Regions from separate parts of the Kitasatospora sp. NPDC058063 genome, predicted to be linked through region 3. Evidence: riboswitches for the same ligand, from Rfam matches in the RefSeq annotation. Region 3 holds a riboswitch; each other region holds the start of a gene.
What was found. A riboswitch is a leader RNA that binds a small molecule or an ion and turns the genes downstream of it on or off. The one in region 3 is predicted to bind cyclic di-AMP.
Positions count from the first base shown of each region.

Region 1 (4,630 bases), on a different contig from region 3:
CCGTCCAGCACCTGGCCGAACTCGGGCACGAGCGGATCGGGCTGGCCGTCGGTCAGCGCCGGTACGTGCCGGTGCTGCGCAAGATCGAGGGCTTCACGGCCGCGCTGCGCGAGGTGCTCGGACTCTCCCGGGAGGAGGCCGACGACCTCGTCCACCACACGCTGTTCAGCGTGGAGGGCGGGCACGCGGCGGCCGGCGCGCTGCTCGACAAGGGCTGCACGGCGATCGTCTGCGGGAGCGACATGATGGCGCTCGGGGCGATCCGGGCGGTGCGGCAGCGCGGGCTGTCGGTGCCGCAGGACGTGTCGGTGGTCGGCTTCGACGACTCGCCGCTGATCGCCTTCACCGAGCCGCCGTTGACCACGATCCGCCAGCCGGTCGAGGCGATGGCCACGGCGGCGGTGGACGCGCTGCTGGAGGAGGTCGGCGGAAACGCGGCCCAGCGCGGCGAGTTCATGTTCCAGCCGGAGCTGGTGATGCGCGGGTCCACCGGGGCCTGCGCGCGCTGAACCCCGGCCGTCACGGCCGACGGAAGGGCCCCGGAGGGCGGTTGCTCTCCGGGGCCCTTCGGCGTGCGTGCGGTCGGCCGCCCCGGGCCGTCGGGCGGTCAGCCCTCCTGGGTGGTGGGGCGGTCGACGGTCGGTCGGTGCCCGTCGGCCGCCTCGCCGGTACGGGTCTCGGTACGGCGGCCGCGGGCCAGGTAGTCGCGCAGGACCAGTTCGACGGCGTCCTGCGGGTTCTTGGTGCCGGAGAGCAACATCGCGTCGATCGCGAGGTTCGCGTCGAGGGTGACGGTGACCTGGGCCATGTGACTCCTCCTCGGGTGCAGAGCAGCAGCATGCCCGTTGGGGCGGGGAATCACCATGGGGATTCGCCATGGGGATTCAGCACGGGGCTTCGCCGCAGGGATTCGCCACGAGGTACGGCCGGAGGCATGCCGGAACCCCCGGGGAGGAGCGACCAGACTCTCCCCGGGGGCGTGGGCGGTCAGCGTTCGGACGACAGCTGACAGATGATGAAATCTGTTATCTGTTATCCGTCAGCTGTTATCCGTCGTCCGTCATCCGTCGGCTGTTCGCCGTTCTCAGACCCGGCCGGCGAAGTCCGGGGCCCAGTTGGCGATGCTCTGCTCGCGGACGCCCGAACTCGGGTTGGCGGCCTCGACGTACTTGCCGTTGCCGACGTAGATCGCGACGTGGTAGACGCCGGAGTCCTTGCCGTTGTTGGACCAGAACAGCAGGTCGCCCGGCTGGAGGCTGTCCAGCGAGACGTGGGTGCTGGCGGCGGCCTGGTCGGCGGCGATGCGCGGGACGGAGACGCCCGCGGCGCGCAGCGCGGCCTGGGTCAGGCCGGAGCAGTCCCAGCCACCGTTGCCGGTGCCGCCGTAGACGTACGCCTGACCGACCTTCGACTCGGCGAAGGAGACCGCGGCGGCCATGCTGCCGGTGGCGGCCGGAGTCTGGGTCTGGGCCGGAGCCTGGGTCTGCGGAGCGGGCTTGGCGGCCGGCTTGGTGGACGGCTTGGCGGCCGGGGTCTGGGCCTGCGTGGTCGGCTGGGCGTTCACGGCACCGCCGTTCGCGGACTGGCCGGACTTCTGCGAGCGGTCGAACCAGGTGAAGTCCGAGCCGGACTTGCCGGTGGCGGACTGGCCGGCCTGGGCCTGGCCGTTGCCGCCGAAGGACAGCTGCTGGCCCGGGTAGATGCTGTCCGGACCCTCGGTCAGGGTGCCGCGGTTGAGCTCGTACAGCCGCTGCCAGCCGCCCTGCACCTTGTGCTGGTCGGCGATCGCGGACAGCCAGTCGCCCTCGACCACGGTGTAGTCGCCGTTCTGGGCCTGCTGCTGGCGCTTCTGGACCCAGTCGCTCCGGTTTCCGGAGGCGGCGGAGTCGGTGCCGGCCTGCGTGCCGTCCTGGGCGGGCGCGGCGGGCTTGGCGGCCGGGGCCTGGGTCTGCGGAGCGGGCTTGGCGGCCGGGGCGGCCGGCTTGGCGCTCTGGGCGGGCTGCGCGGGCTTGGCGGCGGTCGAGCCGGCGGTGGAGCCCGCCGAGGTGTCGACGGCGGCCGCGGCGCCGCCCTTGGTGAGGCCGGCCTGGACCGAGCACACGGGCCAGGCGCCGGGGCCCTGCGAGGCGAGGACCTTCTCGGCGACGGCGATCTGCTGGTCCTTGGTGGCCAGGTCGGCGCGCGCCGCGAAGGCGCTGCCGCCGAAGGCGGACCAGGTGCTGGAGGTGAACTGGAGGCCGCCGTAGAAGCCGTTGCCCGTGTTGATGCTCCAGTTGCCGCCGCTCTCGCACTGGGCGACCTTGTCCCAGGTGGCGACGGTGGCGGCGGAGGCGGTGCCGGAGGCGATGCAGGGGACGGTGAGGCCGACGCCCGCGACGCCCAGGGCGGCGATCACGCGACGGGTGCGGCTGGACAGACGAGTGCCGTTGGTGGGCAGCATGAAGACGCGGTCCTCTCCCACGCCTGCGAGGTGAGCTGTCGGATTCGGGCTGGAGTTGCCCGGCCGCGCTGTGGGCGCGGCTTCACCCCTAGCCCTGGACCGTTCCGGAGATCGGTCCGGGGCGACTTACCTGTGGGTCCCCCGCTCCTGCCGTGGTGCGATTTCGCGCTGCCAGGACATCCGACGGCAGGACTCGGCGTCGCGGATGAACCGGGTTCGTGTGGTCACGAACGGGGAGCACGTTAATCAGACTTAAGTTCAAACTGCAAACGGCTGTGATGCGCATCACGGTTTAGTGGGAACTGCCAAAATTGCCGCTCTTCATGATCGTAAATGATCGTTTTCAGGCAACCCTGTTGCGGAAGCCCACAACTGGCAGCGCTTCAGAAGTGGTGTGACGGTGCGTCGAATCGCGGGCCGGAGCGCCCCGGCGGATGCTGTGGCGGCAGTGATGCGAGCGCCCGCGACCGCGTTTCCTATTTCCTTTCAAATAGGCCAGAACGGACATTCCACTTCATTGCCGTCCGACTTCCGCGGGACGGCCGTGGGCGGGCGGAGCAAAACCGAAGGGCCCGGAACGCATGCCGTTCCGGGCCCTTCGGTGCGCGCGAACCGGCGCGCGGCGTCGACTACCGCCCTGCGGGCTCCTGGGAGGCCGCGTGAGCGCCGCGGACGCCCTCCAGGGCCCCCTCGGCCTCGGCGGCGGCCGCGGCCGCCGCCTCGGCCCGTGCCAGGTCCTCCGGGGACGGCGCGGGCAGCGCCGCCAGGTAGGTGGAGGCGATCAGCTGGCCGACCGACGGGTACGAGCCCAGCGGCGCGGCCGACGGGCAGCCGGTCTCCTCGGCGGCGGTGGCGAGCAGTTCGGAGTCCGCCTCCGGGCCGATCACCAGCGGGGCCAGCGCCGGGCGCTGCGAGCCGGTGTCCCTGAGGTGGTTGACGGCCGCGGCCACCGAGCCGGGCACGTCGAGCGCGGCGGCGACGACCGGCACGGCCAGTCGGGCGGCCAGCAGCACGCCGGTGATACCGGCCGCCGCGGCCGCGTCCTCGCCGCCGACGGTGGTCAGCACCACGCCGTCCGCGGCGGTCGCGATGGCGAACAGCCGGGCGCGGTCGGCCCGGGCCAGCCCGGCCTCGGACAGCCGGACGTGCACGGCCTCGGCCAGCAGCGGGTGCGGGCCCAGCGGGTCGGTGACGGGCGCGCCGTACTCGGCGGCGAGCGCGTGAAGCTCGGTCAGGAAGGTGTGCGGGCCGGGCACCAGCGGCACCAGGACGGGCGTGGGCAGCCCGGCCTCGGCCGCCATGGCCAGCAGCTCGGCCACGGTGCGGTCCTCGCCGCCCGCGCCCTCGCCGCCGTTGCCGGGCAGGTAGCCGACCGCGGTCCGGACGCCGTTCTGCTCGGTGCGGACGATCGAGAGCAACTCCTCGACGACCGAGCGGGACTCGGGCCCGGCGGTCGCGGGCACGGCGAGCACCAGGGCCGGGGCGCCGGCCGGGATCTCGGGGCGCTCGGGACGACGGTGGCGCCCCCGCGCACGGGAGCCTGGAGTACGGACGGGCAGTGGCGCGCCCGGGATGGCTGCGGTGCTCATGCCGGAGATCGTAGGACATCTGCCCGTCCGGCTTGCAGTCGGCTGCCGCGTGGGTTTCACGCGGCAGCGGTCCGGAGCCCGGTGCGTCTCCGGCGCCGGTCCGGGCGCTTTGCCTACAATCCGGACATTCCGCTCCCAATCCCCGCGCGACCGCCGGTGGTTGCCTCGACGTGACCCGAGGGGGCCGACGTTGCACCTGGGGCGCGTGAGATGTCTCACAGCATGAGGATGGTTTGACGGAGGGTCACGGGGGTGCGACTCCCGGCATTCGAAGATCAACATTCAGCGGGGAGGCGCTCACGGCCGGTTATCGCGCGCCCGACGATTCATCGGCTATGTCCGTTTACGTACCGTCAGGAGAAGGGTCCGTGAAGAGTTCGCGGCTGCGGGCAAAAGGCCACGTGCACCTGCAACGTCCCGTGCTGATGCACGTGCACTGCAGCTATCATCGCGTCAAGTGAGGCGTTGTGCCGGACCGGTACGGGGCCGGTCCGTTCGTTTCGACGGTGCCGGGGGCGCCGCGCTGGACGACAACTCCGGAAGCTCTTCGGGAGATTTCTATGCACGACTCGCAGGACACGCACGGCTCGTACGACACCTA
Region 1 is NZ_JBHVSD010000002.1:644,861-649,490, forward strand. Features, by position in the region: gene ACFVUY_RS06510 (LacI family DNA-binding transcriptional regulator) at 1-509, shown strand, start outside; gene ACFVUY_RS06515 (hypothetical protein) at 608-808, opposite strand; gene ACFVUY_RS06520 (transglycosylase family protein) at 1,085-2,461, opposite strand; cyclic di-AMP (ydaO/yuaA leader) riboswitch at 2,448-2,618, opposite strand; gene ACFVUY_RS06525 (hypothetical protein) at 3,070-4,029, opposite strand; gene ACFVUY_RS06530 (DUF397 domain-containing protein) at 4,590-4,630, shown strand, end outside.
Region 1: another riboswitch for cyclic di-AMP. It lies ahead of ACFVUY_RS06520 (transglycosylase family protein); the one in region 3 lies ahead of ACFVUY_RS06780 (peptidoglycan DD-metalloendopeptidase family protein).

Region 2 (4,630 bases), on a different contig from region 3:
AGGAGGAGCAGGAGCAGGCGGCGGAGAAGTACAACGGCGCCAAGGAGCGGGCCGACCAGCTGCGCAAGCAGGCCGACCAGCTGCAGGACCAGGTGGCCCGCAGTCAGGAGCAGATGACCCAGCTCCAGGGCGGTCTCGCCGAGGTGGCGGGCGAGCAGTACCGCACCGGCGGCATCGACCCGTCCGTCCAGCTGATGCTCACCTCCGACCCGTCCGGCTACCTGGAGAAGGCCTCCACCGTCCAGCAGGCCAGCAGCAGCCAGGCCGAGGCGCTCAAGGGGCTGCTGGACCAGCAGCGCCGGCTGGACCAGGAGAAGGTCGAGGCCTCCGCCGTGCTCGCCTCGCTGGACACCACCACCAAGGACCTGAACCAGGCCAAGGCGGACGTCAACACCAAGCTGAAGGCCGCCCAGGACCTGCTGAACTCGCTGAGCGCCACCGACCGCGCCGCGCTGAAGGCCCAGCAGGCGCAGGACGACCGCGCCTCGCGCGGCAGCGACCGGGTCGACCTCAGCAGCCTGCCGCCGGCCAGCGGCTACGCGGCCGTGGCGATGGCCAAGGCGATGGGCAAGCAGGGCTCGCCGTACGTGTGGGGCGCCACCGGCTCGACCACCTTCGACTGCTCGGGCCTGATGGTCTGGGCGTACGGGCAGGCGGGCGTCTCGCTGCCGCGCACCTCGCAGGAGCAGGGCCACTACGGCACCCGGGTGCCGTCGCTGGACCAGGCCCAGCCGGGCGACCTGGTGATCTACGGCAACGACATGCACCACGTCGGGATGTACATCGGCAACGGCATGGTGGTCCACGCGCCGCACACCGGTGACGTGGTGAAGGTGATGAAGGCCGACGCGATGTCGATCAACACCATCCGCCGGGTCTGACGGCCCGACACGCCCGCGGGGCCGTTCCGGGGCCTGTGAAAAGCGCCACCCCTCGTGCGGGGGGTGGCGTTCGGCTTTCCGCGCCTTCGCGGCCACATGCTGAGAACTGATCAGCCTTCTGTGTGCCGGTGGTCACCATCGGTCATTTTCACAGCAGAACTTGGGAAATCTTTGGTCTTTTTTCTGACAAGGATTTGAACCGATCACGGTTCAGTTACTAGGGTCGTGCTCTGAACCACCGCACTGTCGATCGCCCAGCCAGGGTGGCGGCGGTGGTTACCGTCGAGTTCGTGAGGCAGCGGGGCAGGTCGAAGCGACTGCCCGACAGGGGAGCCCAGTGTTTTGGGGGCGCTGCGGAGCGGAGCCGGGGAACCACGTTCCTCCGGGGTGAATCGACGCCAGGTCGGCCGATGGAACGGCCGTGAGGCGTCGTAGGGCATGCTTCCGGCCCGAACCCGTCAGCTCACCCGGTAGGCGGACGTAGGAAGAAGGAGTCCGCCTTCGTGGCGTCCCATCGTCGTCCCAAGCCCGCAGGCCGCGCCCGGGTCTCGATTCTGACCGGTGTCGCCGCGGCAGCCGTCGTCCTCTCCGCGCAAGGTGCCCACGCCGACCCGCAGCCGACCAAGGAACAGGTCAAGGGGCAGGTCGACCAGCTCAACGAGCAGGCCGAGATCGCGACCGAGAACTACAACGCGGCCCAGGCCAAGCAGCAGGAGCTGGAGAAGCAGGTCTCCGGCATGCAGGACCAGGTGGCCCGTCAGCAGGCCCAGGTCACCGAGCTCCAGGGCGGCCTGGCCGAGATCGCCGGCGAGCAGTACCGCAACGGGGGCATATCCCCGACCGTCCAGCTGATGTTCTCCTCCAGCCCGGACACCTTCCTCAGCCAGGCCGACGCGCTGAACCAGGCCGGCAGCACCCAGAAGGGTCAGCTGAAGGAGCTCCAGGAGCAGCAGCGCAAGCTCGACCAGGACCGCAACGAGGCCCAGGGCAAGCTCGCCGAGCTGGAGTCGACCACCCAGCAGCTGAAGACCTCCAAGGAGGAGGTCCAGGGCAAGCTGAAGGCGGCCCAGGACCTGCTCAACACGCTGACCGAGCAGGAGCGCCAGGCGCTGCGCCAGGCCGAGGAGAAGGCCGCGGCCGACGCCAAGGCCAAGGCCGACGCCGCCCAGGCCCAGCAGCAGCAGGCCGACCGCGCCTCCCGCGACAACAGCCGCGGCGACCTCGCGGCCGGCTCGAGCGCCTCGACCGGCTCGACCGCCTCCTCCCCGGTGAAGGTGGCCCCGGGCAGCTCGCGCGGTGCCGCCGCGCTGTCGGCCGCCGCCTCCAAGATCGGCAGCCCGTACGTCTGGGGCGCCACCGGCCCGGGCTCCTTCGACTGCTCCGGCCTGATGGTCTGGGCGTTCAACCAGGCGGGCGTGTCGCTGCCGCGCACCTCGCAGGCGCAGGCCTCGGCCGGCACCCGGATCGGCTCGGACATCTCCCAGGCCCAGCCCGGCGACCTGCTGATCTTCTACACCGACGCCCACCACGTCGGCATCTACGCGGGCAACGGCCAGGTGCTGCACGCGCCCAAGCCGGGCGCGTCGGTGCGCTACGAGGCCGTCACCAACATGCCGCTGGCCTCCATCGTGCGGGTCTGATCACCGCTCGAACGCTTCCAGGCCCGGCCTCCCCCAGGGGAGGCCGGGCCTGCGGTTTTTCCTGCGGCTTTTCCCGAGGGTCGGTCAAATGTCCGACAACAGCCTGAATATTCGGGTTGGCAGGGGTTTGGACTCGCTTGCCCTGACTCGCTAACGTCTGCCACCGGACTCCCGCTCGACGGCCGCCCGTCCCGGTGCGGCGGCGGGAGCCGCGCCGCAGGATTGGAGCCGCTGCCGCCATGCCCGTGCACCGCCGTTCCCAACTGCTCGCCCGGGCGCTGGTGCTGACCGCGGCCGCCGCCACCGCCCTGGGTGTGGCCGCCGGAGGCAGCGCCCAGGCCGCCCCCGGCAGCCCCGACCCGGGTGACCGCCAGGACGTCAAGACGCAGGTGGAACAGCTGTACGACGAGGCCGAGCAGGCGTCCGAGAAGGCCAACGCGGCGCAGGAGGCCCAGCGGCGGCTCCAGGGCGAGACCACGATCCTCCAGGGCGAGATCGCCGTGGCCCAGGACCAGCTCAACGGGCTGCGGGGCGACCTCGCGACGGTGGCCGGGGCCGAGTATCGCGGCGGCGGGATGACCCAGACCGCCCAGCTCATCCTCTCGCCCGACCCGGAGGGCTACCTCTCCCGCGCCCGCGCCCTGGGCCAGGCCGCCGCGCGCCAGCAGGAGACCCTGCACGAGCTGGTCGCCCGGCAGCGCCGGCTCGACCAGCGCCGGACCGAGGCGGCCGGCAAGCTCGACGAGCTGGACCGGACCCGCCGCTCGCTCGCCGACAGCAAGCAGCAGATCCAGCAGCGGCTGGCCAGGGCGCAGAAGCTGCTGAACGGTCTGGGCGCCGCCGAGCGGGCCCGGCTGACGGTCCAGGACGCCCGGGACGCCGAGCAGCGCGCCACCCGGGGCACCGACCGGCTGGACCTCGGCACCGCCCCGCCCGCCTCCGAGCGCGGGGCCGCCGCGCTGGCCGCCGCGGTGCGGATGATCGGCTCCCCGTACGTCTACGGGGCCACCGGCCCGCACGCGTTCGACTGCTCCGGTCTGATGTACTACAGCTGGCGGCAGGCCGGAGTGACCCTGCCGCGCACCTCGCAGGCCCAGGCGTACGCCGGGCAGCGGGTCAGCCTGTCCGAAGCGCGACCGGGAGACCTGGTGATCTTCTACCGGGACATGCACCACGTCGGCATGTACGCCGGCGGCGGCGTGATCGTGCACGCCCCCCGCCCGGGCGCCAAGGTCCGCTACGAGAGCGTCACCGCCATGCCGGTCTCCGGGGTGGTCCGGCTCTGAACGCCCCGCCGTCCGGCCCCGCCGACCCCACTGGCCCCGCCGGTATATCCGGCTCCCGCCCCCGCCGGACGCTGTCCCGGCGGGGCGCGCTGCTGCTCGCGGCCGGTGGGCTGGCCCAGCTGTCGCTGCCTCCGGCCGCCCCGGCGGCGCCCCCGGCCCGCTCGGCGGACCGGCACGCCGAGGTGGCCGCCGCGCTGGCGGAACGGGCGCGCTCGGCGCCGCCGTGGGCCGGGCTGCCGGTGGCCGGGGCGGGGTACCGCAACCTGGTGCTCGCCGCCTCCGGCGGGCCGGAGCGGCTGACCGCCGCCGCCGAACTGGCGGTGCGGATCGCCGGGTACGACGAGTACCCGGTGGTGTACCCGCGCCGGATCGAGCTGCTCCGGGCCGGCGACGGCTGGCGGGTCGAGCGCGAGGAGAGCGCGGACGGCCCGCCCGCGCCGTGGGACTTCGGGCCGCTCCGGTCGGCTCCGGGAGCGAACTGCCTGGTGGTCGGGCCGGCCGCCGGGCCCGACCCGGCCGAGCTGGCCGCGGTGGGGGACCGGGCGGTGCCCGCCGTCACCGAGGTCTGGGGCGGCGCCTGGCCGCAGCGGCTGCTGCTGGAGCGGCCCGCCACCGAGGAGCAGTTCGCCCGGCTGCTGGAGGGCGACCCGGACGGCTGGACGGGCATGGCGGCGGTCACCGTGGCCGCCCCCGGCGCACCGTGGCACACCCCGGCGGACCGGGTGCTGGTCAACCCGGAGGTGTACGGCCGGCTCAGCGATTTCGGCCGCCAGGTGGTGATCACCCACGAGGCCACCCACGTCGCGACCAGGGCCGACACCCG
Region 2 is NZ_JBHVSD010000006.1:60,132-64,761, reverse strand. Features, by position in the region: gene ACFVUY_RS11995 (NlpC/P60 family protein) at 1-881, shown strand, start outside; cyclic di-AMP (ydaO/yuaA leader) riboswitch at 1,221-1,374, shown strand; gene ACFVUY_RS11990 (NlpC/P60 family protein) at 1,385-2,521, shown strand; gene ACFVUY_RS11985 (NlpC/P60 family protein) at 2,761-3,807, shown strand; gene ACFVUY_RS11980 (hypothetical protein) at 3,990-4,630, shown strand, end outside.
Region 2: another riboswitch for cyclic di-AMP. It lies ahead of ACFVUY_RS11990 (NlpC/P60 family protein); the one in region 3 lies ahead of ACFVUY_RS06780 (peptidoglycan DD-metalloendopeptidase family protein).

Region 3 (4,630 bases):
GATGATCGGCAGGTTGCCCGTCATCGCGGTGATCGGGGCCGCGGTGGCGAGTGCCATGAACACCACGCCGACCAGGCCGACCGAGTCCGCCTTCAGCCGGTCGACGCCGCCCGTCCCCGGCCGCTCCCGCCCGGCCCTCTCCCCCGCCACGTCCCCGCTCCGGACCGCCATCCGGCCTCCTCGCCTCCCGGACCCGCCCGACCGCCGGACCGGCCGGACGCTGACCGTCCGACAGCATGGCGCGCCGGAGCGGCCCCGCGAGCGGGCCGACGGCCCGCCGGAGCGGTCGGGTTGACGCCGCGTTCGACCGGTCGAACGGCGCCCCGGAACCGCCGGACGGGCGGGGCACGACCGGGCACGACCGGGCGGGTCCGGAACGGCAGCGGCCGGCCCGGCCGTACGAGGAGGTCCTCGTGCGGCCGGGCCGGCCTGGGCGTGTCCCGCGCCCATGTCCGCCGTGCGGCGATCACCCGGTCGAGCGGTCACCCGACATGACCATCCCGGAGGATCGATTCGCCCCGCAGCAGCGGTGGTTCAGAAACCCTCGGGGCTCAGCGGCCCCGGGTCAGAGCGCGACGCCGTGCGCGCGCAGGTAGGCGACCGGGTTGATGTCCGAGCCGTACTCCGAGCCGTTGCGGATCTCGAAGTGCAGGTGCGGGCCGGTCACGTTGCCGGTGGCGCCGGAGAGGCCGATCTGCTGGCCGACGGTGACGGTCTGACCGATCCTCACGCCGATCGAGGAGAGGTGCGCGTACTCGGCGTAGTGGCCGTCGGCGAGCTTGATCTCGACCTCGTTGCCGTAGGCGCCGCCGTTGCCGGCCTTGACCACGACGCCGTTGGCGACGGCGCGCAGCGGGGTGCCGGTGGAGGCGACGAAGTCCTGGCCGGTGTGGTGGCCGGAGGCCCACATCGAGCCGGCCACGCCGTAGGCGGTGCCGAGCTTCGCGTTGGCCAGCGGGGCGACGAAGCCGGAGGTGGCGGCGGCGACCGGAGTGGCGGTCACGACCGGGGCCGGAGCGGCGACCTGCAGCTGGGTCTGGAGCTGGGCGGAGGGCTTGGCGGCCTCGGTCTTCACCTGGACCTGGGCCTGCGGCTTGGCGGCCTGGGTCGCCGGAGCGGCCGGCTGGGCGGGCTTCGCCGGGGCGGCCGGCTTGGCCGGGGCGGCGTCGGCGGCCGGGGCGGCGGCGTGGCCCGACAGCGCGAGCTGCTGGCCCGGGAAGATCAGGTTCGGGTTGGCGCCGACGACCGAGCGGTTCTGCTCGTACAGCGCGTGCCAGCCGCCCTCGACGTTCTTGGCGTCGGCGATCTTGGACAGGGTGTCGCCGCTGACGACGCGGTAGCTCTCCTGCGCGGCCGGGGCGGCCGGGGCAGCGGCCGGCGCGGCCGACTTGGTGTCCGTGGAGGCGGGGGCCTGCGCGGCCGGGGCGGCCGGAACGGCGTGGGCCTGGGCGCTCACCGCGGTGACGAGCGGGAGGGCGAAGGAGACACCGGTGACGGCGGTCGCGATGCCGATACGGGCGGCGCGGGGCAGGGCGATACGACGAGCCTGAGCAGGCATGGAATTTTCCTCTCCGACGCCTGCGAGGTGAGCTGTCGGGTTCGGGCTGGAGTTGCCCGGCCGCATGCGCGGCTTCACCCCTAGCCGGTCCTGGACGCCCGCGCCCTGAGGCGCGAACTCCGGTCCGGCGACTTACCTGTGGGTCCCCCGCTCCTGCCGTACAGAGTTCGTTTCGAACCACCGGGCAGCGGCAGGACTCGGCGTTCCACCCGGGGGATCCGTCCGGACTGGCCGGGCGGTCGCTGAACTAAAACCCATCCGTTCGGGTGAAGCAATGTCGATCTTTGAAAGGGCAACCATCTCCCCCGTTCCGGTGACCCTCCGCAGACCGGACCCCACGGTGCGTACACAACCCATTCACCCCCCGCCACTGATCCACGACCCTGCGCCGAGATCGGCGACGGACCGCAGCCATCCGTTCACGCACCGCCGACCGTCAACACACCCACCGGTGACCCTTGTCACGTGCGCCCCGGCAGCGCAGGATTCGCCCGTGGCCACCTCCGAGGCCGGCACCCTGCGCCTGGGCACCGCGCAGGGTCGCTGGGTACTACTGGCGACCGTGCTCGGCTCCAGCATGGCGATGCTCGACGGCACCGTGGTGAACGTCGCCCTGCCCCGGATCGGCGCCGACCTCGGCGCCTCCCTGGCGTCCCTGCAATGGACCCTGAACGCCTATCTGCTCACCCTGGCGGGCCTGATCCTGCTCGGCGGCGCGCTCGGCGACCGGTACGGGCGGCGCAAGGTCTTCCTGATCGGCGTGGTCTGGTTCGCCATCGCCTCCGCGGCCTGCGCCGCGGCGCCGAACATCCACGTGCTGATCGCCGCCCGCGCCGTCCAGGGCATCGGCGGGGCGCTGCTCACCCCCGGCTCGCTCGCCATGCTCCAGGCCGTCTTCCACCCCGACGACCGCTCGGCCGCGGTCGGGCTCTGGTCCGGCCTCGGCGGGGTGTCCGCCGCGATCGGCCCCTTCCTCGGCGGCTGGCTGGTGGACGGCCCCGGCTGGCGCTGGATCTTCCTGTTGAACCTGCCGCTCGCCGCCGCCGTGATCGCGGTGACCACCCGGTCGGTGCCGGAGACCCGGGACGAGGCCGCCACCGGCCGCTTCGACGTGCTCGGCGCCGTGCTCGCCGCCCTCGCGCTCGGCGCGATCACCTACGCGCTGACCGCGGCCGGCGAGGGCCTGTCCCCGGCGGTCTGGGTCAGCGGGGTGATCGGGGTGGTGCTCGGCGTCGCCTTCGTGGCCGTCGAACGCCGCGCGCCCGAACCGATGCTGCCGCTCGGGCTGTTCTCCTCACGGCTGTTCACCGCGGTGAACCTGGTCACCCTGTGCGTGTACGCGGCGTTCAGCGGCGTCTTCTTCCTGCTGGTGGTGCAGCTCCAGATCGTGTCCGGGTTCTCGCCGCTGGTCTCGGGCTTCGCCCTGGTGCCGATCACCGTGCTGATGCTGGCGCTGTCCGCGCGCGCCGGGCGCCTCGGCAAACGGATCGGCCCGCGCGTCCCGCTGACCGTCGGCCCCCTGCTGTGCGCCGCCGGGGTGCTGCTGATGCTGCGCATCGGCCCCGACGCCTCGTACTGGGTGGACGTGCTGCCCGCCGTCACGGTGATGGGCTGCGGGATGACGCTGCTGGTCGCGCCGCTGACGGCGACCGTGCTGGCCGCCGTCGAGGTCCGGCACGCCGGCATCGCCAGCGGGGTCAACAACGCCGCCGCCCGCGCGGCCGGCCTGCTCGCGGTGGCCGCCCTGCCGGCGCTGGCCGGGCTGAGCGGCGACGCCTACCGGGTGCCCTCCGCGGTCGACTCCGCCTTCCACACCGCGATGCTGATCTGCGCGGGCCTCCTGGTGGCCGGCGGGCTGATCGCCGCCGCGACCGTACGCGGCAATGTGCTCGCCCCCGAGGAGCAGCCGGTGGCCGAGCCGAACTGCGACTGGCCGTGCGGACCGACCGCCCCGCCGCTCGACCCCGGCCACGTCCCCACGACGCGCGAGGGCCCCGCCACCGGTCCGGCGGCAGGGCCCTCGACTCTGAACTGACCGAACGTCAGAGGATGTCGGCCGGCGCGTACTTGGCGGCCTCCGGGTAGGCGGCCGCGACGGCCTCCACCTGGCGGACGACCTCGGCGACCTGGGCACCGGCCGCGCCGGTGAAGGACAGCCGGTCGGCCAGCAGCGCGTCCAGCGCGGCCCGGTCCAGCGGGATCCGCTCGTCGGCGGCCAGCCGGTCCAGCAGCTCGTTCTCCCGGGCGCCCGCGCGCATCGCCAGCGCGGAGGCGACGGCGTGCTCCTTGATGACCTCGTGCCCGGTCTCCCGGCCGACGCCCGCGCGCACCGCGCCCATCAGCACCTTCGTGGTGGCGAGGAACGGCAGGTAGCGGTCCAGCTCGGCCTCGATCACGGCGGGGAAGGCGCCGAACTCGTCGAGGACGGTCAGGAAGGTCTCCAGCAGGCCGTCGAAGGCGAAGAACGCGTCCGGCAGCGCGACCCGGCGCACCACCGAGCAGGAGACGTCGCCCTCGTTCCACTGGTCGCCGGCCAGCTCGCCGGTCATCGAGGCGTAGCCGCGCAGGATGACGGCCAGGCCGTTGACGCGCTCGCAGGAGCGGGTGTTCATCTTGTGCGGCATCGCGGAGGAGCCGACCTGGCCCTCCTTGAAGCCCTCCGTGACCAGCTCGTGGCCGGCCATCAGGCGGATGGTCTTGGCCAGGCTGGACGGCGCGGCGGCCAGCTGGACGAGGGCGGTGAGCACCTCGAAGTCCAGCGAGCGCGGGTAGACCTGGCCGACGCTGGTCAGCACGTTCTCGAAGCCGAGGTGCCCGGCGACCCGGCGCTCCAGCTCGGCCAGCTTGTCGGTGTCGCCGCCGAGCAGGTCCAGCATGTCCTGGGCAGTGCCGACCGGGCCCTTGATCCCGCGCAGCGGGTAGCGGGCGATCAGCTCCTCCAGGCGACGGAAGGCGACCAGCAGCTCGTCGGTGATCGACGCGAACCGCTTGCCCAGGGTGGTGGCCTGCGCGGCCACGTTGTGCGAGCGGCCGGCCATGACCAGCTCGGAGTGCTGGGCGGACAGCTTGGCC
Region 3 is NZ_JBHVSD010000003.1:37,576-42,205, reverse strand. Features, by position in the region: gene ACFVUY_RS06785 (APC family permease) at 1-171, opposite strand, end outside; gene ACFVUY_RS06780 (peptidoglycan DD-metalloendopeptidase family protein) at 566-1,558, opposite strand; cyclic di-AMP (ydaO/yuaA leader) riboswitch at 1,561-1,761, opposite strand; gene ACFVUY_RS06775 (MFS transporter) at 2,052-3,593, shown strand; gene purB (adenylosuccinate lyase) at 3,601-4,630, opposite strand, start outside.